DNA from 4 places in the Paenarthrobacter sp. NEAU-H11 genome. Region 1 is predicted to be linked to each of the others. Evidence: riboswitches for the same ligand, from Rfam matches in the RefSeq annotation. Region 1 holds a riboswitch; each other region holds the start of a gene.
What was found. A riboswitch is a leader RNA that binds a small molecule or an ion and turns the genes downstream of it on or off. The one in region 1 is predicted to bind S-adenosylmethionine.
Positions count from the first base shown of each region.

Region 1 (5,897 bases):
GGCAAACCTCGCTCTTCGCGGATACCGGGACCGGCACATACCTCTTGCCCGTCAAGAAGGACATCAGGGCCAAGGCCGAGATTAGCGACGGCGACGAAGTGGCCGTTCGCCTTTCCCTGCAGAATCCTTGAGGCCATGGCCCCGGGGTGCCGCGGCCGGCGCGCTAGATCTGCTTAAGTGCCTGCTCCAGGTCGCCAATCAGGTCGTCCACGTCCTCCAGCCCCACCGAAAGCCGCACCACGCCGTCGCTCAGCCCAATGGCGGCCCGGCCCTCGGGTCCCATCGCGCGGTGCGTGGTGGTGGCCGGGTGGGTGATGAGCGACTTGGCATCGCCAAGGTTGTTGGAGATGTCGATGATCCGCAGGCCGTCCAGCAGCGCAAACGCCGCGTCCTTGCCCGAGCGGCCGCCGGAGGGGGCGAGTTCCAAGGTGAGGACAGTGCCGCCGGCGCTCATCTGCTTTACGGCCAGCTCGTACTGCGGGTGCGATTTCAGGAGCGGGTACTTCACCCAGCTGACGGCAGGCTGTTCCTCCAGCCATTCCGCGAGGCGCAGGGCTGACGCCGAGGAGTGGTTGACGCGCAGCGCCATGGTCTCGAGGCCCTTGGTCAGGACCCAGGCGTTGAACGCGGACAGTGCTGGTCCGGTGTGGCGCATCAGCTGCTTCACCGGCCCGTCAATGAACTCCTTGGTACCCAGGATGGCGCCACCAAGCACCCGGCCCTGGCCGTCGATGTGCTTGGTGCCCGAGTAGACAATCACGTCGGCGCCGAACTGCCCGCACCGCTGCAGCAGGGGGGTGGCAAAAACGTTGTCGACGACAACGGTCGCCCCGGCAGCGTGCGCCAGGTCGCTCACCGCAGCAATGTCCACGATCTCCTGCATGGGATTGGACGGCGATTCGAAGAAGACGGCGGTGGTGGGCTCGGAGAGCGCTTCACGCCACTGCTCCAGGTCAGGGCCGTCCACGAAGACGGTCTCCACGCCCCAGCGCGGCAGGATTTCGTTCAGGATCACAAAGCACGAGCCGAAGAGTGAGCGGGCGGCAACCACCCGGTCCCCGGCCGCCAGCAGCGCACCCAGGGCGGTGAAAACCGCGGACATGCCGGACGCCGTCGCGAAGCACGCCTCGGTCCCCTCAAGCAGGCGGAGCCGTTCCTGGAACGTGGCCACGGACGGGTTGCCGTAGCGCGAGTAGACAAAGCGTTCGTCCTCGCCCGTAAAGGCCCGCTCCGCAGCGGCGGCGGATTCGTACACGAAACCGGAGTTCAGGAAGACAGCTTCGCTGGTCTCCTGGAAGTTGGTGCGGTCCAGCCCGCCGCGGACGGCCTGGGTGTCGGGGCTCCAGCCGGCGGCGTCTTCGTTGAAGGTCACTTAGTTCTTTCCCAGGTTGGTCGGCAGGCCGCGGTTCTTCCAGCCGTTGACGGTACGTTCTCCATAACGGTCCGGTTCACCCTCAAAGCCTTCCAGGACGTTGTAGGAGGTGAAGCCGGCCTGCGTGGCGGCGATAGCGGCCGCGATGGAACGCTGGCCGGAACGGCACAGGAACACCAGTTCGGTTGACTTGTCCTCGGGCGCCTGTTGGCTAAGGTCGGTGATGAAGTCGGGGTTGGGGATTCCGCCCGGGAAGGTCCACTGGATGAACAGCGGATCGTTCTCGGTGGCCTTGGTGTCGGGAATGCCGATGTGGGCCCATTCGCCCTCCGTGCGCACATCCACCAGGATGGCGCCCTGCTCGAGCTTTTCCCAGGCCTCCTGCGGGGTCAGGTCTCCGGCGTAGCTCATGCGTGGCCCTCGCCGCCGAAGTCAAGGTCATCACCGGCGGACTCGAGGTCGTCAACGGCATCTGCCACGGCAGCGTCCGCGGAAGCGATGGCTGCCGGCAGGACTACCGCCTGCGCCACGATCACACTGCTGCCGTTGAAGGTTGCCGCCGGGCTGCCATGGAGGACATAGCCTTCCGCCAGCGCGGCGGAGATCCGCTCGCAAAAGGCGCGGTCATCCGGCCCGCTGATGAGGCGGTACGACAGTTTCTCTTCAGGGGCAGGTGCGTCAGACACGACGATCTCCTTCTCTCACGCTTGCAGCTCGAATGGGTCGATATGCCGAGTGTTCACCTGAGGCACCCCGCCGCGAAAGGAGGGTTGCCGACCGGCCAGTCAGGGCTTGGCGCCGGTACTCATTACTCCCCAAAAACGTAACACTTGCCGCCCGCGGCCGCACCGCCGTCGTCGTCATGTTGCGTAACTGAAGTACGCAGGGCGCCGCAGTGGAGCCAAGTGCCGTCCGGCACCTTCACCTAAAGTACGACGGCGGCTCCTCCTTGGGTGTCCGGGGGTGGGGCCCGGGGGAGCGGCAGGATCAGGCTGATGCAGCAGCAGGGAGCGCGCCTAAGCGCGCTTAAGAAGGAACGGCGTGGACCCTGTGCCCCAGGCACGTGGTCCACGCCGTATTCGTTTTGATGCCGTTGCTTAGACGAGGCCCGGGTAGCTTGCCAGGATGTAGTCGGCAGCGGCGGGGCCTTTCATGCGCAGCCCCTTGCGGCCGTGCCTGATGCGGCAATTCATGGCTATCCAGAAATTGGACTCCAGGCCGGGCTTCTGCTGGTTGATGAAGCACCAGCTGGTGTACAGGCCGTAAAGGCGGTCACGGTCGAGGGTGGCGTCCGAGGCCTGGTCAATGTAGGTGGCTTCTTTTAGAAAGAGATCGAACTGCGAATGCGCCATGACGGCTTCCCTTCGCTAAGTGCGGTGGTGCCGCCGTTCGGCTACAGCAGCGAACCTCAATGCCGTGCACGGGGCATGGAGTGTTGATGAAGCCCGCGGAAATCAAGAACTAGTTGAAACCGGGGGCTACTAGTTGAAATCAAGGGCTACAGGGCGGTGTCACTGCCGCATCTACAATGTAGACTTTACTCGTAGACAACGGATTCGGCAAGCGAATGGATTACCTACCCGGGTAAAGGGCTTGCCGCCTTCCAGGACGGAAATCATGGCTTCCCCGAAAGTCCAGTCCCCCACCGGGCCGGCCCAAAAGCAAAAGCTGAGCAGGGAGCTGGTGCTGACCAAGGCGCTCGAAGTTGTTGACGCGGAAGGCTTGGAGGCGCTGACCATGCGCCGCCTTGGCCAGGAACTGGGCCGGGATCCGATGAGCCTCTACCGCTATGCGGAGAACCGCGCCGCGCTGCTGGACGGCGTCACCGAACTGGTGCTTAACGAACTCACCATCCACCCCGACGATCCCGATTGGAAAGCCCAGCTGCGCCGCATCGCACACGACCTTCGGAGCCTTGCGCTCCAGCACCCCAATGTGGTGCCGCTGCTCGTGACCAGGCCGCTCTCCACCCCGCTGGGGCTGCGGCCGCTGGGCACGCTGCGTCCCCTCGAGCAGATCCTGTCCCTGCTGATTGGGGCAGGGTTCAGCCCGTCGGACGCCCTCCACGTCTACCGCGCCTACTACGGCTTCCTCTACGGCCACATCCTGAACGAGCTGCAGGAATTCGTTGTGGACCCGGAGGAAAACGAAGTGCTGCTGCGGCTGGGACTGCACCGGTTGCCTGCCAAGGAGTTCCCGCGGCTGCGTGCGCTGGCCCCCGCCCTGGCGGACTACGAAGGATCCACGGAACTTGACCAGGGGCTCAGCATCCTGCTCTCCGGCCTTGAAGCCCAACTGTCCCTTCAGGACGCAGGGCCAACCGGCTAGCCTGGCCGGACAGGCATTCCGGCCGGGTTATTCGAAAGAGGCCCGCCGCTTGTCCTGCTGCCGCGTGGCCCAGACGTCCGGCCGGTTCACCTTGAAACGGCGGCCGGTCAAAGCACGGGCTGTCAGCCGGATGTAGTTTGCCTTTTCTCCCGGCTGCCATGGCTCCAGCCCCAGGCTGTCCACGGCGTCCTTGTCCGCCTGGTCCTCGATGATCGCCGTATCGCCGCGCAGCACCACGCTCCAGGCCTCTTCGGTATGGGGATCGTAGCCGTCGATCTCCAAGGCGGCAGGCCTCTCTGTCAGGGCACTCCACAGCTTGGTGACGCCGGCCGTACGGAACGCGATGCTGCGGCGGTGCACCACGTAGTTGATTGGAAAGATCTCGGGGTGGCCGTCAACCACCAGTGCAAGGCGGCCGACAGTGTCATTGGCCAGGAGTTCCCAGCATTCGTCAAAGGTCAGGTTGTCATTCGGCTGCGTCTGCGAGTCCATGAACCACACCTTACGGCCACTGCCCCCGCCGAACCTAGAGTGCAAAGGCCGGAATCACAGGACCGTTTACTGGATGCCCGCGAACAACTCGTTCAGTTCGGCGGTCAGCTCCTTCTGGACGGAGGGCGTGCCGATTTCCTTGCCGTCGATCCGGTTGACCGGCGCCAGCAAACGGACGCTGGAGATCAGCCACACCGCGTCGGCATCCAGCAGGTCCTGCGGCTCAAGCGGGCCGTAGCCCAGTTCCCAGCCCGCAGCCTTCGCCGCGGTGAACAGCGCGCCCTGCGACGTGCCCGGCAGGATGCCGCTGTCCAGCTGGGGCGTGATGAGGCGCTTGACGGACGTGCCGTCGTCGGACGTTCCTGCGTGGGCCAGCAGCACGGTGGAGGTGGGCCCTTCCAGTACCCGGCCGTCGGAGGAGATGAAGATGACGTCGTCCGCGCCCTGTTTATGGGCATGGCGCAAAGCGGCCATGTTGACGGCGTAGGACAGCGTCTTCGCGCCGAGCAGCAGCCAGGGGGCGCGCTCGGCGGCGTCGCTGTCGTAGCCCCGGTCAAGGAGGATGACGTCGATTCCCGTCTCCCGCTGGCGGCGCGCCAACGCCCCCGTGGGGGACACCTGGACCCAGGCGGTGGGCGCGGTGGCGCCCTCCACACCGCGGGTCACCACCAGTTTGACCACGAGTTCGTCCTCGGCGGCGGAGGCAGGCGGATACTCGGACCGGTACTCGCTCAGTGCAGTCCCGATGGCCCTGCGCCACTCGTCCTCCGGCGGGATAACCAGGTCAAGGGCGTCCGCGGAGCGGGCCAGGCGGTCAAGGTGGGCCTGGACCTTCCGCACGTTGCCGCCTACAGCCAGCATGGTTTCGAAGATCCCGTCCCCGCGGGTGGCGCCCTGGTCCGTGACCAGGAGCTGGGGCTTGGAGGCATCGGCGAGCCGGCCGTCCGGGAACGCGGGGTCGAGGAAAACGAGAACCACGGAAGCTGGAGAGGTCATGGCTCCAGCTTAGTGCGGCGCCGCACGGATAAGCTGGGCAGAGTGCCCTGGCTGGAAACGGTCCGCCGGGAGCCCATCCTCCGGGGGTTTATTTCGTGTTGTGGCCATTCTCGCTTGCCGGCACCGCGCCAATGTGGGTGGTGGTGCTGCTGGGCGTCGCCGACCTCCTGATCAGGGTGCTGGCTGTGGGCATCATTCCGGGCAACAGGCGTCCCACCACGGCGATGGCGTGGCTGCTGGGCATTTTCTTTGTGCCGTTCGTGGGCATCCTGCTGTTCCTGCTGTTCGGCAACTTCAAGCTGTCCAGCCGCCGGCGGGCGCAGCAGCAGCGGGTCAACGAACGCGTGCGGGCCGGGATCTCCTCGCTTTCCGACGTCGAAAGCGACTACCCCGGACCGGAGTGGGTGAAGTCCGCCGCGGAACTGAACCGTCGGCTCGGGTCCCTGCCCATGGTGGACGGCAACTCCGTTGACCTGATTCCCGGCTATCCGGACTCGATCCTGCAGATGACGGAGGCCGTGCGCAAGGCGAAAGAGTTTATCAACGCCGAGTTCTACATCATGAGCACGGACCACATCACCGACGACCTCCTCACCGCGCTGGAGGAGGCAGCCGAGCGCGGCGTCGAAGTCCGCGTGCTGTTCGACCACATCGGGACCCTGCGGGTCCAGGGCTACCGGAAGCTCCTGAAGCGGCTCCGCGCGGGCAA
Region 1 covers NZ_JBNZGA010000003.1:296,768-302,664, reverse strand. The annotation lists gene ACQ3DC_RS06170 (DUF1905 domain-containing protein) at 1-131, shown strand, start outside; gene ACQ3DC_RS06165 (O-succinylhomoserine sulfhydrylase) at 164-1,372, opposite strand; gene ACQ3DC_RS06160 (rhodanese-like domain-containing protein) at 1,373-1,783, opposite strand; gene ACQ3DC_RS06155 (DUF1737 domain-containing protein) at 1,780-2,058, opposite strand; SAM riboswitch class IV at 2,071-2,185, opposite strand; gene ACQ3DC_RS06150 (hypothetical protein) at 2,470-2,724, opposite strand; gene ACQ3DC_RS06145 (TetR/AcrR family transcriptional regulator C-terminal domain-containing protein) at 2,990-3,700, shown strand; gene ACQ3DC_RS06140 (pyridoxamine 5'-phosphate oxidase family protein) at 3,728-4,192, opposite strand; gene ACQ3DC_RS06135 (aminodeoxychorismate lyase) at 4,259-5,188, opposite strand; gene cls (cardiolipin synthase) at 5,320-5,897, shown strand, end outside.

Region 2 (5,897 bases), on a different contig from region 1:
TCCTGCACCACCAGGGGCTGCGCTTCGGCATAGCTGGTGCCAGGAGGAACTGTGGAATAGAGGACTGCTGCTCGCATGGTGTTCCTGACTTTATGTTGGTGGACAGGCAGCTGCCCGGGCCTGCGTGGCCGCAGGTCCGGGCAGTCGGGTTGCTCTGTTTGTCGTTTGGCCGTGCCTACTTCTTGGCGGCGGCCAGAAGGTCGGCGGTGCCCTGGGCGTCGGCGGCGTCGACATCATGAAGCGAGATGCCGCGGGTTTCCTTGAGGAAGTACACCGAAATAGCGGTCACCACACAGGCGCCCAGGAGGTAGAAAGCCACCGGAACGGACGAGCCGAAGCTGCCCAGCAGCGAGCTGGCGATGATGGGCGCCAGCGAGCCGGCCACGATGGAGGTCACCTGGTAGCCGAGGGAAACGCCCGAATACCGCATCCGGGTGGGGAACATTTCCGCCATGATGGACGGCTGCCCGGCGTACATGAGGGCGTGGAACAGCAGGCCGATGGTGATGGCCGCCAGGATAACCATGTCATTGCCGGTGTCCATCATGGGGAACGCGAAGAAGCCCCAGGTTCCGGCGAGGATTGCACCGGCCATGTACACCGGGCGGCGTCCCAGGGCATCGGACATCTTGCCCACCAGCGGGACTGAGCAGAAGTGGATGAAGTGCGCCACCAGGAGGAGGAGCAGGATACGGGAGGTGTCCGTCTGCACAACCACCTTCAGGTAGGTGATGGAGAACGTGACCACAAGGTAGTAGAGGATGTTCTCCGCGAAGCGCAGGCCCATGGCGGTGAAGACGCCGCGCGGGTACCGACGGAAGACTTCGGCAACACCGTAGCCCTTGTTCTCGACCGTGACTTCCTTGCGGGCCTCGAGGAAGATCGGAGCGTCCTGGACCTTGGTGCGGATGTAGTAGCCGATGATCACGATCACTGCGGAGAGCCAGAAGGCTACGCGCCAGCCCCAGCCGAGGAAGGCTTCCTGGGAGAGGGTGGAGGACAGGGTGAACAGCACGGCGGTGGCGAGCAGGTTGCCCATGGGGACAGCGGACTGCGGCCAGCTTGACCAGAAACCGCGGGACTTGTTCGGGCTGTGCTCGGCGACGAGGAGCACGGCGCCGCCCCATTCGCCGCCCACCGCGAAGCCCTGGACGAAGCGCAGGAACACCAGCAGCGCCGGTGCCCAGTAGCCGATCTGCGCAAACGTCGGCAGGCAGCCCATGAGGAAGGTGGCAACACCCACCAGGATGATGCTCAGCTGCAGCAACTGCTTGCGGCCGAATTTGTCGCCGAAGTGGCCGAAGACGATGCCGCCGATGGGTCGGGCAACGAAGCCGACGGCGTAGGTGACGAAGGCTGCGATGATGCCGTCAAGCTCGGTTCCGGAGTTGGGGAAGAACATCTTGCCGAACACCAGCGTGGCGGCGGAGGCGTAGAGAAAGAACTCGTACCACTCAACCACGGTGCCGGCCATGGAGGCCGTGACGACTTTCTTCAGGCCTGTGGCCTTGACGTCGGTTTCCTCTGGCCGCCGCGCGGCGGACTTTTCCGTACTCATTGATGAACTCCTTCGGCGTCTTCTTCGACACCACTGGGACAGTCTGTGGCGGAGACGTGTGATTTTGGCCACGAACCGCCGGGTCCCAACGAGTATGGTCCGCCTGAACGCCAAGCTCAACGGCGAATCATGCAGAGGCTATCTGCATAAATGCACAAAAGTGTGCCTGCGAGGGCGGCCTTAGGCCGAGAGGTGCACCCGAAGCTGATGGCCCAGCTGGCCTATTTCCGTCAGGAAGCCGTCATGGCCGATCGGCGCCTCAATGACATGCACGTCCACTTCTCCCGGCAGGGCCGCGGCAAGTTCGCGGGACTGGGACGGGAAATACAGCCGGTCCGAATCCACGGCGGCCACGAAGAACCTGGCGGTGGATCTCGCCAGGGTCTCGGTCAGGGTCCCCCGGTCCCGGCAGATGTCATGGCTCATCAGCGCCTCGGTGAGGGCGATATAGCTGTTTGCGTCGAAGCGCTTCACGAGCTTGCTGCCCTGGTGATCCAGGTAGCTTTCCACCTGGTAACGGCCGCGGGCGGCCAGCGCCTCGCCCTTCAGGGGCGACTCCGGCGCCTGGGGTTCCCGGCCGAAGCGGCCCTCCAGTTCAGCGGCGGACCGGTAGGTGATGTGGGCGATGCGCCGGGCAAGTGCCAGCCCGGCTTCGGGGCAGGGCCCGCCGTAGTAGTCGCCGCCGTTGAAGTGGGGGTCCTGCCGGATGGCCAGGGTCTGGGCCTGCGCGAAGGCGATCTGTTCTGCCGTGCTCGCGGCGCCCACCGAGATGACGGCGCAGCGCTGCACCCTCTCGGGGTAGGTCACGGCCCACTCAAGGGCGCGGGCGCCGCCCATGGATCCGCCCAGGACCGCGAACCAGCTGTTGATGCCCAGCTGGTCAGCCAGCCGGGCCTCCGCCACCGTACTGTCACGCAGGGTAACCAGGGGGAAGCGGGAGCCCCAAGGGGTTCCATCCGGGGCGGCCGACGACGGCCCCGTGGAGCCGTAGCAGCCGCCCACGATGTTGACGGACACCACGAAGAACTTGTCCGTGTCCACGGGAGCGCCGGGACCGGCCAGCTGTTCCCACCAGCCTTCTTCGTCCGTGTCGCCGCGGGTCACGTGGGTGCTGCCGGTCAGGGCGTGCTCGATCAGGATGGCATTGCTGGCATCGGCGTTGAGCGTGCCCCAGGTTTCGTAGGCCAGAGTGACGTCCGGGAGGTATCCCCCGGCTTCAAGTTCCAGCCCCCCAATGGAGGCATAGCGGACAATTCCGTGCTCGGGGACGGTGGTTCGGGTGACGGTAACCGTCATGGCAAGACCTCTTCTACGCGCTTGCCCGCCGTCGAATGACCGGCAGGCCAGGTCTTCACCCGGGGCACCCCACCGCGGAAGGAGGGTTGCCGGCCAGCAAGCCGGGGCTGTCACTGGCACTCATGACCTGGTACGAGTGTACGAAACAGCCCCGCCCTGCTGCCAAGAGTGTGACTGGTTGTGACTTCCCCGGCGTGCCGCCGTCTCGGGTTCTATGTGTGTCCGGCTAGGCCCCGGTCGCGTCCTTTGCTGCCCGAAAGCCCGCTTCGAGGTCCGCCAGGATGTCATCGATGTGTTCGATTCCCACCGACAACCGGACCAGGCCGGGGGTCACGCCGGCGACGGCCTGCTGCTCCGGGGAAAGCTGGCTGTGGGTGGTCGACGCCGGGTGGATGACAAGGGATCGGACGTCGCCGATGTTTGCCACGTGGGAGTGCAGCTCCAGCGCGTCAACGAAGCGCTTGCCGGCCTCGGCCCCGCCAGCCAGGTTGAAGGAGACAATCGCGCCCGTGCCCTTGGGCCCGTACTTGCGGCCCCGCTCGTACCACGGACTTGAGGGCAGCCCCGCGTAGGCGACGGATTCGACGTCGTCCCTTCCTTGCAGCCAGCGCGCCACTTCCGTGGCGTTGGCAACATGGCGTTCCACCCGCAGGCTCAACGTTTCCAGGCCCTGGGCGATCAGGAACGCGTTGAACGGGGAGACGGCGGAGCCCAGGTCCCGGAGCAGCTGGACGCGGGCCTTGAGGATGTAGGACAGGTTGGCGCCCAGGGCACCGTCCTTGCCGAGGTCCCGGGCGTACACCAGCCCGTTGTAGGTGGGATCCGGGGTGTTGAAGCCCGGGAACCTCGCTGGGTCCTTGCCGAAGTCGAACTTTCCGGAGTCCACGATCACCCCGGCAATCGCGGATCCGTGGCCGCCCAGGTACTTGGTTGCGGAATGGACAACGATGTCCGCTCCCCATTCCAGCGGCCGGATCAGGTACGGGGTGGACAGGGTGTTGTCCACGATCAGGGGCACGCCGGCATCATGGGCGATGCCTGACACGCCCTCGATGTCCAGGACGTCCTGGCGGGGGTTGGACACCACTTCGGCGAAGAAGAGCTTGGTGTTTGGCTGGACCGCGTCACGCCACTGGTCCAGGTTGTCCGGGTCCGCCACGAAGGTCACGGAAATGCCGAACTTCTTCAAGGTGTGTGCGAACAGGTTGTAAGTCCCGCCGTACAGGCTGGGGCTGGCAACGATATGGTCCCCCGCCTCGGCGATATTGAGGACAGCGAAAGTCTCTGCTGCCTGTCCTGAACTCAGCAGGAGTGCTCCCAATCCGCCCTCAAGGCTGGCGATCCGCTGTTCCACGGCATCCTGGGTGGGATTGCCGATGCGGGTGTAGATCGGCGCCAGTTCAGCGAGGGCAAAACGGTTGGCGGCGCTTTCCGCGCTGGGGAATACGAAGGACGTGGTCTGGTAGATAGGGAGTGCACGGGCGCCGGTGGCACTGTCCGGCTCCTGTCCTGCGTGGATCTGGCGGGTTTCAAAAGACCATCCGTTGGACAACTAAGGCTCCTCTGACATGGGCCCGGCATGCTGTAGGCACCGCGGGCCGCGCTTGCCATCCGGCCGTTGCCGGACAGCCAGGTCCTCATCCGGGGCACCCCACCGCGGATGGAGGGTTGCCGGCCAGCGAGCCGGGGCTTGGCGCTGGCACTCATGACCTGAGCCCAGTGTAGGAACATGAAACCGGCGCGGGACAGGATTGTGACGAACATAGTCCCCCTGATCTCCGCCCGGGAATAGGTTGAAATCAGGGGTCCCGGATGGAAAATCCTGGTAAGGGTACCCTTAGCTGAGAGGCCGATCACAAAGTGCCAAGATGTTGGCATGCGCATGGATCACGTCTCTTACGCCTGTGAACACGATGGCCTGGCTGCCACCACCGAACGTATTTCCTCTGCCCTCGGCGTTGAGGCAGTGAAGGGCGGGGTGCACCCGCGGTTCGGAACCCGGAATATGATCATCCCGCTCGCGGGGCACAAATACGTCGAGGTGGTGGAGGTCCTGGACCACCCCGCTTCCGACAAGGCCCCTTTCGGGCAGGCTGTGCGTGCACGGTCTGCCGCGGGCGGCGGCTGGATGGGCTGGTGCGTCGAGGTGGACGACCTGGCTCCCTTTGAGGAGCGGCTGGGCCGCTCCGCCGTCAACGGAAACCGCAAGTTCCCTGATGGCCGCGAATTGGTCTGGAAGCAGATTGGCATCCTGGGCCTGATTGCCGACCCCCAGGTTCCCTACATGCTCAAGTGGGAGGGGGATCCGTCCCTGCACCCGTCCAACGCCTACGAGAGCAACGTCAAGATGAGCTGCCTCACCATTGCCGGTTCCGCAGCCCGGGTTACGGAGTGGCTGGGCGAACCCGTCGAGAAGCCGCTGGAGGACGTCGCTGTGGAGTGGGTGGCTCCGCACGGAACCCCCGGAATCCTCTCGGTAACTTTCGAGACCGGCAACGGGGCCGTCACCATCTGACCCTTACCTTGGTTACCGTGCCGGCAAGCCCGGCACGGTGTGGGCCCCGTGCCCTCCTCGTCTTCGGCCGCCATCAGCAGGTGACAACGGCGTCACCTGCCGATGGCGGCCGAATCCATTTCCGAAGCAGACTCTCCAAACCCGGCCCCCAATAATGTCGTACCCTCCCGCGATGATGTTGGTATGGGAAAAGCGGCGGTGGCGAAGGCGTTTGCGGACATGAATGCCGCTCTTGCCGTGCTCATTGCCGAGGCGGACGGGTGCGGTTCTGAACCTTTTTCCGCTGCTGACCCGCTGGCCGGGCTGGCCGACGGGTGCCTGGACATCCTTGCCGGGGCCGCCGGGGTCCAGGCCAGGGTGGCGGGGCTGGTGGCCAAAACAGCAGGGACATACGCCGAAACCGCCCGGGCCGCCGCCCCGCCGGACCCGCCCGTGCAGGCGCTCGAAAGGGCTATCGCCGCCGAGATCAGCTGTGTCATGGCCATCGGTGACCGGGCAGCCGGAGCCCTGCTGGCCCGCTCCCACGCC
Region 2 covers NZ_JBNZGA010000023.1:23,240-29,136, forward strand. The annotation lists gene ACQ3DC_RS20075 (zinc-dependent alcohol dehydrogenase family protein) at 1-77, opposite strand, end outside; gene ACQ3DC_RS20080 (MFS transporter) at 176-1,558, opposite strand; gene metX (homoserine O-acetyltransferase MetX) at 1,739-2,854, opposite strand; SAM riboswitch class IV at 2,867-2,982, opposite strand; gene ACQ3DC_RS20090 (bifunctional o-acetylhomoserine/o-acetylserine sulfhydrylase) at 3,081-4,406, opposite strand; SAM riboswitch class IV at 4,450-4,565, opposite strand; gene ACQ3DC_RS20095 (VOC family protein) at 4,731-5,369, shown strand; gene ACQ3DC_RS20100 (DUF222 domain-containing protein) at 5,553-5,897, shown strand, end outside.
Region 2: another riboswitch for S-adenosylmethionine. It lies ahead of metX (homoserine O-acetyltransferase MetX); the one in region 1 lies ahead of ACQ3DC_RS06155 (DUF1737 domain-containing protein).

Region 3 (5,897 bases), on a different contig from region 1:
TGCCACGTTCACCAGCAGCGTGGCCCAGGGCCAGTGCAGCCTCTCTGCGCTGCCTGTGGCGCGTGTACTGCGGATGGAGCTGTGATGCGCAAACCAGCTGTCCACGCCGAAGCGGAGAAGGGCGCCTGCCACGCCGAATATTCCTACCATGACCGCCGCGATCACCGGCGGACCCCGGGGCGCCGGCCAACCAATTTCCCGGCCCGCCACCCCACGCCGGCGGCCGCAAGTCCAAGGAGCAGCGACAGTGCGAGGTAGGCGGACCACACACCATGCTGCCCGGCCCGGGCCAGTTGGTCCACGGAAAAGACCACGGCCGAGAATGTTGTGAAGGAGCCCAGCAGGCCAGGCCCCAGCCCGGCCCGCAGCCAGAAGGCAGTCTGCGGCCGGGCCATCCACATGGTGGTGAGGGCGGCCAGGACAAAGCTGCCGGCCACGTTGATGCCCAGGGTGGTCCAGGGAAAGGCGCCGGGCAGTTCAGGAAACGCAACAGCCAGGCCGTAGCGCAGCTCGGTGCCGATCAGGGCGCCGGCCGCCACCGCAAGCCAGGCGCGCAGCCCTACGCCGGAAGTCTTCAGCCGGCTCACACCCTGGGCAAGTCAGCGTCCCCGAGGAGGCAGCCGGGGTGGGGGTGGTCGCTGTGCACCCACAGCGCCGACGTAACCTCGTCAGCGAGGTCGTAGTTCCGTTCGCGGCCCGAATTGCTGATCCGCACCACCAGGGCGCCGCCGAAGGGCCGGCGGCCCACCACCTCAACTTCGGCGTCGAGGTCTATCTCCTCGGCGGCCAGGTAGCGGAGCAGTTCCGGGTTGTCGTCGCTGATCCGGGTAATCCGGCCGGTATGGCCCTCATCAAGTTCACCCATGAGGTGCGCGCGGGGCATGAACACTTTGCCATCGGCGGTGGGGATCGGATCGCCGTGCGGATCCCGCTGCGGGTTGCCCAGCTTGGCTGCCATCCGTTCTATGAAGGTGTCCGAGACGGCATGCTCCAGCAGTTCGGCTTCGTCGTGCACCTCGTCCCAGCTGTACCCCAGCTGCTGGACGAGGTACGTCTCGATCAGCCGGTGGCGCCGCACCATGGAAAGGGCAAGCCGGAGACCGGCGTCCGTGAGCCTGATGGCACTGTACGGTTTGTGGTCCACCAGGCCCTGGTCCTTCAGCTTGCGGACCATTTCCGATACGGAGGAATTGGCCACGCCAAGGCGCTGCGCCAGCTGGGAGGACGTGATGGGCTTGTCCTGCCATTCGGTGAATGAGTAGATGACCTTGACGTAGTCCTCGATGGAGGAGGAGGGCGCGCTGGTCTTCACGGGATCAAGCCTACCGGCTCGCCGCCGCCATGCGGGGACTGGCGGGGCCGGCGGTGGAGGGCACTCATGCCCTCACCGCCCGCCAGGCCAGGGTGAGGTATGGCAACTCCAGGTCTTCGTCCGGCGCATGTCCGAGGTGCTCATGCAGGTACCAGTCGAGGTTCGCCAGTACCTTCGCCCGGGTGGCCTCACCCGCACGGAGGTAGTAGCTGCGCGACTTTGTCAGCTCCATCAGGTCGGTGGTGGTGACGGAGTCCTGCCAGTGCGTCAGGTGGTCCTGCAAGCCCTCGAACTCAGGCCCCACCAGCGGCCGGAAACCGGGTTTGTAGACGTCCCCGGCATGCATGATCCTCGAGAGCCGGTGGACCCAGGGGACGGACGTGTCCAGCTGGTTCCACACCAGGCCAAGCGTTCCCCCGGGGCGGAGGACGCGGGCCAGTTCCGTGCTTGCCCGCAGCGCATCGCACCAGTGCCAGGCCTGCGCCACGGTGACGACGTCGAACGCTGAGTCAGGCAGGCCGGTGGCCTCCGCGGTGCCCAGGACAGCCGCGGCGCCGGGATAATGTTCCGCCAGCTGTCCGAGCATGTCGGCTGAGGGGTCCACCGCCGTGACGGACAGCCCCAGCCGCAGCAGCAGTTCAGTGAACTTGCCCGTGCCGGCACCAACGTCGAGCGCGTACCGGGCGCCCGGAGGTACCAGCCACTGTGCTGTCTCAGCGGGATACCCGGGCCGCACCTGCTGATAGTGCCTACCGCCATCCTGGAAGCTCTGGCCCAGCTCCCGCCGCCGGCCGTGATCCAGCCTGGGGCCACCCCGTGCCACGCGTGGCCTCCTTCGTTGGGTCTCGTTGCTACCTTCCGAATTTACCGTACCCGCCCGGGCGTGGCTGAGCGCACGCCGCAGGTCAGTCGTCGATGCAGGGGGCGGCGCCGGCCGTTCCCGGGGTGTTGGGCGCCCAGTGGGGGTAGGTGCGCTTGTCGTTGGCGGGAACCCAGCGGCCCGCGTCCACCACGTAGTCCCAGCCGAGCCCCTTGGTCCGCAGGTCCCGGATGCCTGCCAGCAGACGCTCGGCATCGTCAAGCCGGGATCCCACGCCGAAGCTGGCACGGAGGGATCCGGACGGCAGCCCCAGCCGCTTCAGCAGCGGGTGGGCGCAGAAGCGGCCGTCACGCAGGCCCACGCCATGCTCTGCCGACAGGTACGCCGCCACCAGTCCGGCGTCGTAGCCTTCGACCGAGAAGTTGACCACGCCGATGGTGTCCGTATCCGGGTTGGTGTCCTGAAAGATCTGGTGGACGGTCACGCCGTCGATTCCCTGCAGGCCCTCCACCAGGTAGGAGCGGATGGCCGATTCGTGCGCGTGCCAGCGGTCCTGGTCCAGCCCCGCGATGACCTGCGTTGCGCGGGCCAGGGTGGCCGCTCCCAGCACGTTCGGTGATCCGCCCTCGTGGCGGGCCGGGCCCGTTGCCCAGCTGACGCCGTCGAGCCTTGCCTCCTTGACGGCGCCGCCGCCGGCAAGGTGCGGTGTTCCGGCGTCGAGCCAGTCCGGCCGGCCCACCAGCACACCGGCGCCAAAAGGCGCGTAAAGCTTGTGCCCCGAGAAGGCGATGTAGTCGACGTCGTCAGCGGTGATGTCGATGCGGCGGTGCGGCGCCAGCTGGGCCGCGTCCACCACGATCCGTGCGCCGTGCTCGTGGGCGAGTGCGGCGAGGGCACGGACGGGAAGGATCTCGCCCGTGACGTTCGACGCGCCGGTGACGGCGAGCAGGCTTACCCCGCCGTGCTGCAGTTCGGCACGCACGGCCTCAATGGTTCCTGCGATGGTGTCGTCCGCCACGATGCTGCGGTGGGGGACACCCTGCCATGGCAGCAGGTTGGCGTGGTGCTCAATGTCGAGGTACAGGACGTCGCCGTCAGCCCGGCCGTTCGTGACGGGCAGGCAGCCGGCCAGCAGGTTGAGGGAGTCGGTGGTGTTCCGGGTGAAGATCACGGAATCGTCCGGGCGGCCGCCCACGAACTCCCGGACGATGGCACGGGCATTCTCGTAGACCGAGGTGCTGATCTGGGAGGCGTAGCCGGCTCCGCGGTGCACGCTCGCGTAGAACGGCAGGATTTCATTGAGGTAGGCGGACACCACGGAAAGCGCCGGCGCGGACGCGCCATAGTCCAGGTTCGCGTACCGGACGTGCCCGCCATGGATCAGGGGAGCCTGGATTTCGGCGCCCGTGACTGCCGCCAGGGGACGGCCGGCTGCGGCGTGGCGCTGGTCGAAGAGGGCGTCCTGTCCGGGCTGTGCTGCGGCGTCAGGCTGGATTGCGGCGTTGGGGGAGACGGTGGCTGTTGTCACAGAGACCTCACTTTGGAACAGGACTCCGCTGGGGGAATCCGCGCTTGCCGCATCCGTTCCGGACCGGCCTGGTCGTCACCCGGGGCACCCCACCGCGAATGGAGGGTTGCCGGCCAGCAAACCGGGGTTTAGCGCTGGCACTCGTGACCTGGTTAAGAGCGTAGGACATAGCCCGCGCAGGCTAAAAGCCGGCTGGAATGTTAAGGCCATTGTTACGCGCAGTTGAAAAGGTCCGCTTTTGCCGAAGATAACGACGGCGGGCGCCTCCTTTCGGAGGTGCCCGCCGTTGATTATTCGGAAGAGGAGGGTCAGAGGAGGTCGTCCAGGTCCGGGTTCAACCGGCGCAGCACCTCCGAGTGAAGGATGGAATTCGTGGCCAGTGCGTTGCCGCCGAACGGGCCGTCCTCACCTTCCAGCGATGTGAACCGGCCGCCCGCTTCAACCACGATGGGCACCAGGGCGGCCATGTCGTAGAGGTTGAGCTCGGGCTCGCAGGCGATATCCACCGAGCCTTCCGCCACCATGCAGTACGACCAGAAGTCCCCGAATGCCCTGGTACGCCACACGTCCTCCGTGAGGCCCAGGAATTCGTTGAGGTTACCGCGCTCCTTCCAGCCGCCAAGGCTCGAATAAGACAGGGAAGCGTCGGACAGTTTGGACACGTTGGACACGCGGAGGCGGGTTGCGGCTGCCAGGGAACGTCCCATATAGGCGCCCATGCCCTTGGCCGCCCACCAGCGCTTGCCCAGTGCAGGGGCGCTCACCACGCCCACCACCGGCTCGCCTTCGTCCACGAGGGCGATCAGGGTGGCCCACACCGGAACGCCGCGGACGAAATTCTTGGTGCCGTCGATGGGATCGATGATCCACCGCCGCGCACCATGGCCGGTGCTGCCAAACTCCTCGCCGAGTACGGCATCGCGCGGACGGGAACGGGAGAGCTGGCCGCGGATGGCCTCCTCGGCCGCCTTGTCGGCATCGGTGACGGGCGTCAGGTCCGGCTTGGTCTCGATGTGGAGGTCCAGCGCCTTGAAGCGGCTCATTGTCTGGTCGTCCACTGAGTCGGCCAGGACGTGGGCCAGGCGCAGGTCATCGTTGTAGCTCGAAGCGGGTTGGATCATGGTTCCAAACTACCGTCTGCGCGCCGTTCTGCCGGGAACCGGGCCCCGTCAGTTAACGCTGCCCAGCTCCTTGGCCTCCTGGGCTTCCATTCGGGGGTCCGTCCCCAGGAGCCGCCGCAGGGAGGCCAGCCTTGCTGAACCGGTGGGTCCGGCATGGCCTCCCGCTACCCACGCGTCCAGCCCACAGTCCACGGCGGTGGCTGTGTGCTTGCAGCCGCGCTCGCAGTCATCCGTGCCGGGGGAGAGGTCCGGGAAGGAGCGCAGGATCCGGTCCGGGTCCACGTGGGCCAGGCCGAAGGAGCGGATGCCGGGGGTGTCGATGATCCAGCTGCCGGACGGCGCGTCAGCGAGGCGCAGGGCGAGGGCGGACGACGACGTGTGCCTGCCCCGGCCGGTCACCGCGTTCACCCCTCCGGTGGCCCGTTCGGCCCCGGTCAGCGCATTCACCATGGTTGACTTGCCCACGCCGGAATGCCCCAGCATCACGGTCACTTTCCCGCCGAGGTGGGTCCGGAGCTCCGCGACGGCGGCCCTGTCCAGGCGGGCGGAGAGCCCGTCGTCGGAGCGGGCATCCACGCCCGAGGCCTGCGCATCCGCCGTCCGGCTGATGATCACGGGGAAGTCCAGGTGGGTGTAGTTGGCCAGCAGCTCCGCAGGATCCTTGATGTCCGCCTTGGTGACCAGCAGGATCGGCTCGATACCGGCGTCGTAGGCGGCCACCAGGGCGCGGTCGATGAAGCCAGTCCGTGGCTCGGGGTTGGCAGCGGCCACCACAATGACCAGTTGGTCCGCATTGGCCACCACGGCGCGTTCCACGGGATCAGTGTCATCGGCGCTGCGCCGCAGGAGCGTTTTGCGGTCCTGGATTTTCACCAGCCGCGCCAAAGTGTCCGGCTCGCCGGAGACGTCACCCACGAGTGAAACGAAATCCCCCGCCACCACCGGGTTCCTTCGCAGTTCCCTTGCCCTGGCGGCAATAACCACACGCTCGTTGCCCGAGTCCTCACCCACCACAGCCCTGTAACGGCCCCGGTCAACCGTGATGATCCGGCCGGTGACGGCGTCGTCGTGGCTGGGCCTGTCCTTTGTGCGGGGCCTGGAGCCCTTTTTGCTGGG
Region 3 covers NZ_JBNZGA010000001.1:193,472-199,368, reverse strand. The annotation lists gene ACQ3DC_RS00930 (fluoride efflux transporter FluC) at 1-165, opposite strand, end outside; gene ACQ3DC_RS00925 (fluoride efflux transporter FluC) at 162-587, opposite strand; gene ACQ3DC_RS00920 (metal-dependent transcriptional regulator) at 584-1,312, opposite strand; gene ACQ3DC_RS00915 (class I SAM-dependent methyltransferase) at 1,377-2,135, opposite strand; gene ACQ3DC_RS00910 (aminotransferase class V-fold PLP-dependent enzyme) at 2,218-3,660, opposite strand; SAM riboswitch class IV at 3,696-3,809, opposite strand; gene hisN (histidinol-phosphatase) at 3,969-4,781, opposite strand; gene rsgA (ribosome small subunit-dependent GTPase A) at 4,830-5,897, opposite strand, start outside.
Region 3: another riboswitch for S-adenosylmethionine. It lies ahead of ACQ3DC_RS00910 (aminotransferase class V-fold PLP-dependent enzyme); the one in region 1 lies ahead of ACQ3DC_RS06155 (DUF1737 domain-containing protein).

Region 4 (5,897 bases), on a different contig from region 1:
CACGGCGCAACCGAACATCGCCGCCACGGTGTCCGGGACGTCGTCGGCGATGACCACCACTGACTCCCGCGCCACCACGGCGTAATCGGCGAAAGCCGAAACCCCCAGGTGGTGGTTGATCCGCTCCCCCGCGGGCGTGCGCAGCAGCGCCTCGCCGTGCAAAAGGTCACCGGAGCCGTTGACCTCGGCGGCCCGGTGGCAGAGCGCGGGCCGCCCCGCCCGGCAGGCACGGCAGGCACCGCAGCTGGGGACGAAGACGAGGACCACATGGTCGCCGGGGGAAACGTCCGTGACGCCCTCACCAACCGTGGCAACCCGTCCCACCGCCTCATGCCCCAACGCCATGGGAAGCGGCCTGACGCGGGATCCGTCCACCACGGACAGGTCCGAGTGGCACAGGCTTGAGTAGGTGATGGTGACGCCCAATTCACCGGCCCGGGGCTCGGGCCGGTCGAGGTCCTGCACCACCAGGGGCTGCGCTTCGGCATAGCTGGTGCCAGGAGGAACTGTGGAATAGAGGACTGCTGCTCGCATGGTGTTCCTGACTTTATGTTGGTGGACAGGCAGCTGCCCGGGCCTGCGTGGCCGCAGGTCCGGGCAGTCGGGTTGCTCTGTTTGTCGTTTGGCCGTGCCTACTTCTTGGCGGCGGCCAGAAGGTCGGCGGTGCCCTGGGCGTCGGCGGCGTCGACATCATGAAGCGAGATGCCGCGGGTTTCCTTGAGGAAGTACACCGAAATAGCGGTCACCACACAGGCGCCCAGGAGGTAGAAAGCCACCGGAACGGACGAGCCGAAGCTGCCCAGCAGCGAGCTGGCGATGATGGGCGCCAGCGAGCCGGCCACGATGGAGGTCACCTGGTAGCCGAGGGAAACGCCCGAATACCGCATCCGGGTGGGGAACATTTCCGCCATGATGGACGGCTGCCCGGCGTACATGAGGGCGTGGAACAGCAGGCCGATGGTGATGGCCGCCAGGATAACCATGTCATTGCCGGTGTCCATCATGGGGAACGCGAAGAAGCCCCAGGTTCCGGCGAGGATTGCACCGGCCATGTACACCGGGCGGCGTCCCAGGGCATCGGACATCTTGCCCACCAGCGGGACTGAGCAGAAGTGGATGAAGTGCGCCACCAGGAGGAGGAGCAGGATACGGGAGGTGTCCGTCTGCACAACCACCTTCAGGTAGGTGATGGAGAACGTGACCACAAGGTAGTAGAGGATGTTCTCCGCGAAGCGCAGGCCCATGGCGGTGAAGACGCCGCGCGGGTACCGACGGAAGACTTCGGCAACACCGTAGCCCTTGTTCTCGACCGTGACTTCCTTGCGGGCCTCGAGGAAGATCGGAGCGTCCTGGACCTTGGTGCGGATGTAGTAGCCGATGATCACGATCACTGCGGAGAGCCAGAAGGCTACGCGCCAGCCCCAGCCGAGGAAGGCTTCCTGGGAGAGGGTGGAGGACAGGGTGAACAGCACGGCGGTGGCGAGCAGGTTGCCCATGGGGACAGCGGACTGCGGCCAGCTTGACCAGAAACCGCGGGACTTGTTCGGGCTGTGCTCGGCGACGAGGAGCACGGCGCCGCCCCATTCGCCGCCCACCGCGAAGCCCTGGACGAAGCGCAGGAACACCAGCAGCGCCGGTGCCCAGTAGCCGATCTGCGCAAACGTCGGCAGGCAGCCCATGAGGAAGGTGGCAACACCCACCAGGATGATGCTCAGCTGCAGCAACTGCTTGCGGCCGAATTTGTCGCCGAAGTGGCCGAAGACGATGCCGCCGATGGGTCGGGCAACGAAGCCGACGGCGTAGGTGACGAAGGCTGCGATGATGCCGTCAAGCTCGGTTCCGGAGTTGGGGAAGAACATCTTGCCGAACACCAGCGTGGCGGCGGAGGCGTAGAGAAAGAACTCGTACCACTCAACCACGGTGCCGGCCATGGAGGCCGTGACGACTTTCTTCAGGCCTGTGGCCTTGACGTCGGTTTCCTCTGGCCGCCGCGCGGCGGACTTTTCCGTACTCATTGATGAACTCCTTCGGCGTCTTCTTCGACACCACTGGGACAGTCTGTGGCGGAGACGTGTGATTTTGGCCACGAACCGCCGGGTCCCAACGAGTATGGTCCGCCTGAACGCCAAGCTCAACGGCGAATCATGCAGAGGCTATCTGCATAAATGCACAAAAGTGTGCCTGCGAGGGCGGCCTTAGGCCGAGAGGTGCACCCGAAGCTGATGGCCCAGCTGGCCTATTTCCGTCAGGAAGCCGTCATGGCCGATCGGCGCCTCAATGACATGCACGTCCACTTCTCCCGGCAGGGCCGCGGCAAGTTCGCGGGACTGGGACGGGAAATACAGCCGGTCCGAATCCACGGCGGCCACGAAGAACCTGGCGGTGGATCTCGCCAGGGTCTCGGTCAGGGTCCCCCGGTCCCGGCAGATGTCATGGCTCATCAGCGCCTCGGTGAGGGCGATATAGCTGTTTGCGTCGAAGCGCTTCACGAGCTTGCTGCCCTGGTGATCCAGGTAGCTTTCCACCTGGTAACGGCCGCGGGCGGCCAGCGCCTCGCCCTTCAGGGGCGACTCCGGCGCCTGGGGTTCCCGGCCGAAGCGGCCCTCCAGTTCAGCGGCGGACCGGTAGGTGATGTGGGCGATGCGCCGGGCAAGTGCCAGCCCGGCTTCGGGGCAGGGCCCGCCGTAGTAGTCGCCGCCGTTGAAGTGGGGGTCCTGCCGGATGGCCAGGGTCTGGGCCTGCGCGAAGGCGATCTGTTCTGCCGTGCTCGCGGCGCCCACCGAGATGACGGCGCAGCGCTGCACCCTCTCGGGGTAGGTCACGGCCCACTCAAGGGCGCGGGCGCCGCCCATGGATCCGCCCAGGACCGCGAACCAGCTGTTGATGCCCAGCTGGTCAGCCAGCCGGGCCTCCGCCACCGTACTGTCACGCAGGGTAACCAGGGGGAAGCGGGAGCCCCAAGGGGTTCCATCCGGGGCGGCCGACGACGGCCCCGTGGAGCCGTAGCAGCCGCCCACGATGTTGACGGACACCACGAAGAACTTGTCCGTGTCCACGGGAGCGCCGGGACCGGCCAGCTGTTCCCACCAGCCTTCTTCGTCCGTGTCGCCGCGGGTCACGTGGGTGCTGCCGGTCAGGGCGTGCTCGATCAGGATGGCATTGCTGGCATCGGCGTTGAGCGTGCCCCAGGTTTCGTAGGCCAGAGTGACGTCCGGGAGGTATCCCCCGGCTTCAAGTTCCAGCCCCCCAATGGAGGCATAGCGGACAATTCCGTGCTCGGGGACGGTGGTTCGGGTGACGGTAACCGTCATGGCAAGACCTCTTCTACGCGCTTGCCCGCCGTCGAATGACCGGCAGGCCAGGTCTTCACCCGGGGCACCCCACCGCGGAAGGAGGGTTGCCGGCCAGCAAGCCGGGGCTGTCACTGGCACTCATGACCTGGTACGAGTGTACGAAACAGCCCCGCCCTGCTGCCAAGAGTGTGACTGGTTGTGACTTCCCCGGCGTGCCGCCGTCTCGGGTTCTATGTGTGTCCGGCTAGGCCCCGGTCGCGTCCTTTGCTGCCCGAAAGCCCGCTTCGAGGTCCGCCAGGATGTCATCGATGTGTTCGATTCCCACCGACAACCGGACCAGGCCGGGGGTCACGCCGGCGACGGCCTGCTGCTCCGGGGAAAGCTGGCTGTGGGTGGTCGACGCCGGGTGGATGACAAGGGATCGGACGTCGCCGATGTTTGCCACGTGGGAGTGCAGCTCCAGCGCGTCAACGAAGCGCTTGCCGGCCTCGGCCCCGCCAGCCAGGTTGAAGGAGACAATCGCGCCCGTGCCCTTGGGCCCGTACTTGCGGCCCCGCTCGTACCACGGACTTGAGGGCAGCCCCGCGTAGGCGACGGATTCGACGTCGTCCCTTCCTTGCAGCCAGCGCGCCACTTCCGTGGCGTTGGCAACATGGCGTTCCACCCGCAGGCTCAACGTTTCCAGGCCCTGGGCGATCAGGAACGCGTTGAACGGGGAGACGGCGGAGCCCAGGTCCCGGAGCAGCTGGACGCGGGCCTTGAGGATGTAGGACAGGTTGGCGCCCAGGGCACCGTCCTTGCCGAGGTCCCGGGCGTACACCAGCCCGTTGTAGGTGGGATCCGGGGTGTTGAAGCCCGGGAACCTCGCTGGGTCCTTGCCGAAGTCGAACTTTCCGGAGTCCACGATCACCCCGGCAATCGCGGATCCGTGGCCGCCCAGGTACTTGGTTGCGGAATGGACAACGATGTCCGCTCCCCATTCCAGCGGCCGGATCAGGTACGGGGTGGACAGGGTGTTGTCCACGATCAGGGGCACGCCGGCATCATGGGCGATGCCTGACACGCCCTCGATGTCCAGGACGTCCTGGCGGGGGTTGGACACCACTTCGGCGAAGAAGAGCTTGGTGTTTGGCTGGACCGCGTCACGCCACTGGTCCAGGTTGTCCGGGTCCGCCACGAAGGTCACGGAAATGCCGAACTTCTTCAAGGTGTGTGCGAACAGGTTGTAAGTCCCGCCGTACAGGCTGGGGCTGGCAACGATATGGTCCCCCGCCTCGGCGATATTGAGGACAGCGAAAGTCTCTGCTGCCTGTCCTGAACTCAGCAGGAGTGCTCCCAATCCGCCCTCAAGGCTGGCGATCCGCTGTTCCACGGCATCCTGGGTGGGATTGCCGATGCGGGTGTAGATCGGCGCCAGTTCAGCGAGGGCAAAACGGTTGGCGGCGCTTTCCGCGCTGGGGAATACGAAGGACGTGGTCTGGTAGATAGGGAGTGCACGGGCGCCGGTGGCACTGTCCGGCTCCTGTCCTGCGTGGATCTGGCGGGTTTCAAAAGACCATCCGTTGGACAACTAAGGCTCCTCTGACATGGGCCCGGCATGCTGTAGGCACCGCGGGCCGCGCTTGCCATCCGGCCGTTGCCGGACAGCCAGGTCCTCATCCGGGGCACCCCACCGCGGATGGAGGGTTGCCGGCCAGCGAGCCGGGGCTTGGCGCTGGCACTCATGACCTGAGCCCAGTGTAGGAACATGAAACCGGCGCGGGACAGGATTGTGACGAACATAGTCCCCCTGATCTCCGCCCGGGAATAGGTTGAAATCAGGGGTCCCGGATGGAAAATCCTGGTAAGGGTACCCTTAGCTGAGAGGCCGATCACAAAGTGCCAAGATGTTGGCATGCGCATGGATCACGTCTCTTACGCCTGTGAACACGATGGCCTGGCTGCCACCACCGAACGTATTTCCTCTGCCCTCGGCGTTGAGGCAGTGAAGGGCGGGGTGCACCCGCGGTTCGGAACCCGGAATATGATCATCCCGCTCGCGGGGCACAAATACGTCGAGGTGGTGGAGGTCCTGGACCACCCCGCTTCCGACAAGGCCCCTTTCGGGCAGGCTGTGCGTGCACGGTCTGCCGCGGGCGGCGGCTGGATGGGCTGGTGCGTCGAGGTGGACGACCTGGCTCCCTTTGAGGAGCGGCTGGGCCGCTCCGCCGTCAACGGAAACCGCAAGTTCCCTGATGGCCGCGAATTGGTCTGGAAGCAGATTGGCATCCTGGGCCTGATTGCCGACCCCCAGGTTCCCTACATGCTCAAGTGGGAGGGGGATCCGTCCCTGCACCCGTCCAACGCCTACGAGAGCAACGTCAAGATGAGCTGCCTCACCATTGCCGGTTCCGCAGCCCGGGTTACGGAGTGGCTGGGCGAACCCGTCGAGAAGCCGCTGGAGGACGTCGCTGTGGAGTGGGTGGCTCCGCACGGAACCCCCGGAATCCTCTCGGTAACTTTCGAGACCGGCAACGGGGCCGTCACCATCTGACCCTTACCTTGGTTACCGTGCCGGCAAGCCCGGCACGGTGTGGGCCCCGTGCCCTCCTCGTCTTCGGCCGC
Region 4 covers NZ_JBNZGA010000015.1:182-6,078, reverse strand. The annotation lists gene ACQ3DC_RS16725 (zinc-dependent alcohol dehydrogenase family protein) at 1-534, opposite strand, end outside; gene ACQ3DC_RS16720 (MFS transporter) at 633-2,015, opposite strand; gene metX (homoserine O-acetyltransferase MetX) at 2,196-3,311, opposite strand; SAM riboswitch class IV at 3,324-3,439, opposite strand; gene ACQ3DC_RS16710 (bifunctional o-acetylhomoserine/o-acetylserine sulfhydrylase) at 3,538-4,863, opposite strand; SAM riboswitch class IV at 4,907-5,022, opposite strand; gene ACQ3DC_RS16705 (VOC family protein) at 5,188-5,826, shown strand.
Region 4: another riboswitch for S-adenosylmethionine. It lies ahead of metX (homoserine O-acetyltransferase MetX); the one in region 1 lies ahead of ACQ3DC_RS06155 (DUF1737 domain-containing protein).